DNA from 2 places in the Mesorhizobium sp. LNJC405B00 genome. Region 1 is predicted to be linked to the other one. Evidence: riboswitches for the same ligand, from Rfam matches in the RefSeq annotation. Region 1 holds a riboswitch; the other holds the start of a gene.
The links. Region 1 has a riboswitch for cobalamin ahead of X756_RS140870 (DUF1636 family protein). Riboswitches for the same ligand answer to the same signal wherever they lie in the genome.
Positions count from the first base shown of each region.

Region 2: linked by a shared signal. The riboswitch ahead of X756_RS153205 (aromatic ring-hydroxylating dioxygenase subunit alpha) and the one ahead of X756_RS140870 (DUF1636 family protein) in region 1 are both predicted to bind cobalamin.

Region 1 is NZ_AYWC01000017.1:47,962-50,162, reverse strand. Features, by position in the region: gene cobW (cobalamin biosynthesis protein CobW) at 1-514, opposite strand, end outside; gene X756_RS140870 (DUF1636 family protein) at 517-945, opposite strand; cobalamin riboswitch at 983-1,188, opposite strand; gene X756_RS140875 (winged helix-turn-helix domain-containing protein) at 1,218-2,201, opposite strand, start outside.
Region 2 is NZ_AYWC01000005.1:179,329-181,529, reverse strand. Features, by position in the region: gene X756_RS153200 (DUF680 domain-containing protein) at 1-2, opposite strand, end outside; cobalamin riboswitch at 502-704, shown strand; gene X756_RS153205 (aromatic ring-hydroxylating dioxygenase subunit alpha) at 821-2,068, shown strand; gene X756_RS153210 (hybrid-cluster NAD(P)-dependent oxidoreductase) at 2,106-2,201, shown strand, end outside.

The DNA of each region.
Region 1 (2,201 bases):
GGTCGTCATGGTCGAGCGTCTCGTCCTGGACACGCTGCGCCTGAAGCGCGTCCATGTCGTTGGCGACGCGTCCCTCGGCCAGCGCCGGGCCGTCTACCACGGCGATGACACCGTCGACCGTCACCCGGCTCTTCACGCTCGGCCACTGGAACGCCTGGACCAGCGGCTTGGGCAGAGCGAGGCCCGAGGTCTCGATCAGGATGTGGTCGACCCTCGGCGTCAGTGCGAGGATTTTGTCGAGGGCGGGCACGAAATCGTCGGCGACTGTACAGCAGATGCAGCCATTGGCCAGTTCGACGATGTTTTCCTCGGGGCAAGTGTCGATGCCGCACCCTTTGAGAATCTCGCCGTCGATGCCGATGTCGCCGAACTCGTTGACGATGATGGCAATGCGCTTGCCCCCGGCGTTTTCCAGGAGATGGCGGACCAGCGTCGTCTTGCCGGCGCCGAGAAAGCCGGTGACGACGGTGCAGGGAACACGGGAGAGATTGCCGGTCGGGTTTGAAACGTTCATCGTCAGTCCTTCAGCATATCGAGGGGTGGGATGCGGGCAACGAGGCCGCGCTTGAGGCTATCGGGCCGGCCGCGCCACGGGATGAGACCGTCGGTCGAAGTCGCGAAGAGCTTTGCGCCGGTGACGAGATCGGCGCCGCTGGTTGCGGCCAGATCGCCGAAGACATAGCTCCAGCAGCCATCACGCAGGATCGCGGCGCTGAGGCGGCGCTTGCAATTGCCGAGACATTCGGCGGTGCGGACGCGGATGTTGTCATCGGCTGCGGCGAGGCGCGTGTCGTCGGCCAGCAGTTCGCCGGCGCGGGGGTGAGCGTCTGAGCCGGTTTCATCGCGGCATGAGGCGCAGACGATGACGGTCACGCCAGCCAACGCGTCGCTATTGGCAGACGAAACATCCGCTGTGCCAGCCGAAAAACTGCTGTTCTGGTCCAAAAACCGTGCTCCTTGCCCGGAAACCCGCCAGGCGATCGGATACTTTGTCTCAGACGGCAGGTCTCCTGGCTCGCGGGTCATCGCCTTGGTTAGCCGCCTTCCCGGTGTTACCCAGTGGCTTTCGGCCTTGGCTCTTCGCTTACAGTTGCGGGGACAGCCGCGGATTTGGGATTTTCGTCCCGCACCGCATTCCCTCTTGGCCCTTGCCGTTGCGGGCAGGGGACCGTCTGGAGCGGATTTAGGCTGTTGCGGGGAGTTGTGTCAACGCACTGCTACGACATGGCGATGTCGACCAGGGGTTTCCCCAGATTGCCGGCCGGCGCCACTTCGATGCGCTCAAGGCCAAGCCAGCCCTGCATCTGCTTCAATTCCTCGAACAGCTCTGCGGCAGTTTCCGGCGGTGCGCCTGCTTCGGCGTAGGCGGCGTGGACGCGTAAGACACTCGCAGGCCGGTCGGCCTTGAGATCGACGCGGGCGACGATCCGGTCGCCGAGCAGGAAGGGCAGCACGTAGTAGCCATATTGGCGCTTTTCGGCCGGCGTGTAGATCTCGATGCGGTAGTGGAAATCGAACAGGCGCTCGGTGCGCGAGCGCTCGAAGACCACCGGATCGAAGGGCGCCAGTAGCGCGCGGGCCTCGATCTTTCGCGGCAGACGGGCGTCCTTATAGAGGTAAGCCGGCTTGTCCCAGCCTTCGACGCGCACCGGCAGCAGTTCGCCCAACTCGACCAGTTCCTCCAGCCGGCCCTTCATATCGGCCGGCGACAGGCGGAAATAGTCGCGCAGGTCACCCGACGTCGCGATGCCGTGGGCGCGGGCGGAAATGCGCAGCAATTCGCGGTGCGCGTCCTCGGCCGCCGGCACCGGCAGGTCGAGGATCGCCTGCGGCAGCACGCGCTCGGGCAGGTCGTAGAAACGCTCGAAGCCACGGCGGTGCGCCGTGGTGATGCGTCCGGCCCAGAAGAGCCATTCGAAGGCGTGCTTGGCGTGGCTCCAGCCCCACCAGCCGCCCGAACCTTTCTGGCCCTCCAGTGCCGAAGCGGCAATCGGGCCGCGCTCGGCGACCGCGCGGTAGATCTCTTCGATATAGGCGGCGTGCTCGCGGCCCCATTTGGCGAGGCCCAGATACATTTCGTCGCCGCTTTCAGCGCGCTGCATGCGCCAGCGCATCAGTGGGTAGGTCTCGAACGGCAGGAACGAGGCCTCATGCGCCCAGTACTCGAACACGGTGCGCTTGCGGGTGATTGCGGCATTGTC
Region 2 (2,201 bases), on a different contig from region 1:
ATTTTTAGTACTCCAGTTTGTCTGTCCGTCTAGCGGCGTGTCTTGGGAGGAATTCGCGTCGTTCGGACAGCCCCGATGTGGGAAAGCCATAGGCTGGTTTCCAATCACGAAGTTGTTCCGTGTGGACCACGGTCCTGCACCTTGAAATTGTGCCAGGAAGTTCCTCTATGGTCATTTATCGCATTGTTTTCAGTTGCTTATGTCGAACCGAGTGGTTCGCTCCGGTGTCGGTTTCCGGGCCGTCGTTCACACCATCCTGCACGCATTGTCAACAGAAACGAACCGTTCGGTTCGATTAGAGATCGCTAATAGTAACTTTTCGATACCGTTGAGCCCTTTTTGCCCCCGATCGGAACTGGATCCGCAGCGATTCGAAACGGCGATGATAGCGCCGCAAGACAGGATCTCAGCCCTTCGGTGGTCGGCGGGGCGTATGCCGCGCGTGTCGCGCCGCATGGATATGATGTCGCTTTCATGCCGACGTCGCGATCGCTGCCGTGATTAGATGATCGCATCTCAGGTGCCGCTTCGTGACGACGCAGCGGAGAATTGGGAAGCCGGTCAGAATCCGGCGCTGCCCCCGCAACGGTGGTGGAGTTGAAGTCGCAACGGGAGACCACTGGGCAGCAGCCTGGGAAGGTGTCGCGATGGTCCGCAAGGACAACTCCAGAGCCCGGAAACCAGCCCGAGATGCATAGACTCGACTGATCGCGGTGGGCGGTCAAGAGGTGGATAGTGCATGTCCGGCGCCGCGCCGGCCTGCGTCCGATCCTTCCTCCATCACCACCAAGTTCAGTCCTTAAACCACGAGGACAGAACTATGGATACGCGCAACGACATGCTGAGGCTCCTGAACGGCCGCAAGCAAGGCTTTTCGCTGGAACAGCCCTTCTACACCGACCCGGACTATTTCAAGCTCGACATGGAGCTTATCTGGTATCGCGACTGGCTGTTCATCGGCCATGATTGCGAACTGCCGAAGCCCGGCAGCTATATCACCGTGCAGATCGGCGATTATCCGGTGGTGCTGGTCCGCGACCAGAAGGGCAACATCAACGCCTTTCACAATTCCTGCCGCCATCGCGGCAGCCGTGTCTGCAACACTGAGAAGGGCATGGCGGCAAAGCTTGTCTGCCCCTATCACCAGTGGACCTACGAGCTTGACGGCCGGCTGCTGTTTGCCCGCCAGATGGCCGACGGTTTCGACAAGAGCCAGTTCGGCCTGAAGCCCGTCGCCTGCGAGAGCGTCGGCGGCTACATCTTCATCTGCCTGGCAAAAGAACCTGCCGACTTTGCCCCGATGCGCGCCATGATAGAGCCCTACCTCAAGCCGCACCGGCTGAATGAAGCCAAGGTCGCCTTCGAGAGCACCATCATCGAGAAGGGCAACTGGAAGCTGGTCTGGGAAAACAACCGCGAATGCTATCACTGCGCCGGCAATCATCCGGAGCTGTGCAAGACATTCCCCGAAGCGCCGACGGTGACCGGCGTGCAGGGCGCCGACAGCGATCCGGAGATGCTTGCGCACTGGGCGAAATGCGAGGCGGCGGGCCTGCCGAGCAAGTTCCGCATCGATCCGGCCGGGCAATACCGCGCCACCCGCGCGCCGCTGCTGCGCGATGCCGTCAGCTACACGATGTCCGGAAAGCGCGCGGTGACGAAGAACCTGTCCGACACTGTTGCCGCCGACCGCATCGGCACCTTGATGCACTACCACTATCCGACGACCTGGAACCACATACTGATCGACCATGCGGTCACCTTCCGGGTGCTGCCGATCAGCGCTACGCAAACCGCGGTGACGACCAAGTGGCTGGTGCACAAGGAGGCGGTCGAGGGGGTCGACTACAACCTTGAGGAGCTCACCCATGTCTGGACCGAGACCAACGACCAGGACCGCCGAATCGTCGAGGAAAACGCCTTTGGCATCCTGTCTCCGGCCTATGAGCCCGGCCCCTATTCGGAGCTGCACGAGGGCGGCGTGATCCAGTTCGTCGAATGGTACGCGGCCTTTATCGGCCCGCGCCTTGCCGAAGGCGGCCGGCCGGCGCTGCGCAGCGTCGCGTGAGCTGGAGCAGGCGAAGAGGGACCAGAGGATGAATGCGATGACGGATCTTGGGCTCTATCGCCATCTCGACCAGATGGCGCCGTGGAACGATAGGCTGCAGGTGCTGGAAGTGATCGGCGTCAGCGACGAGGCG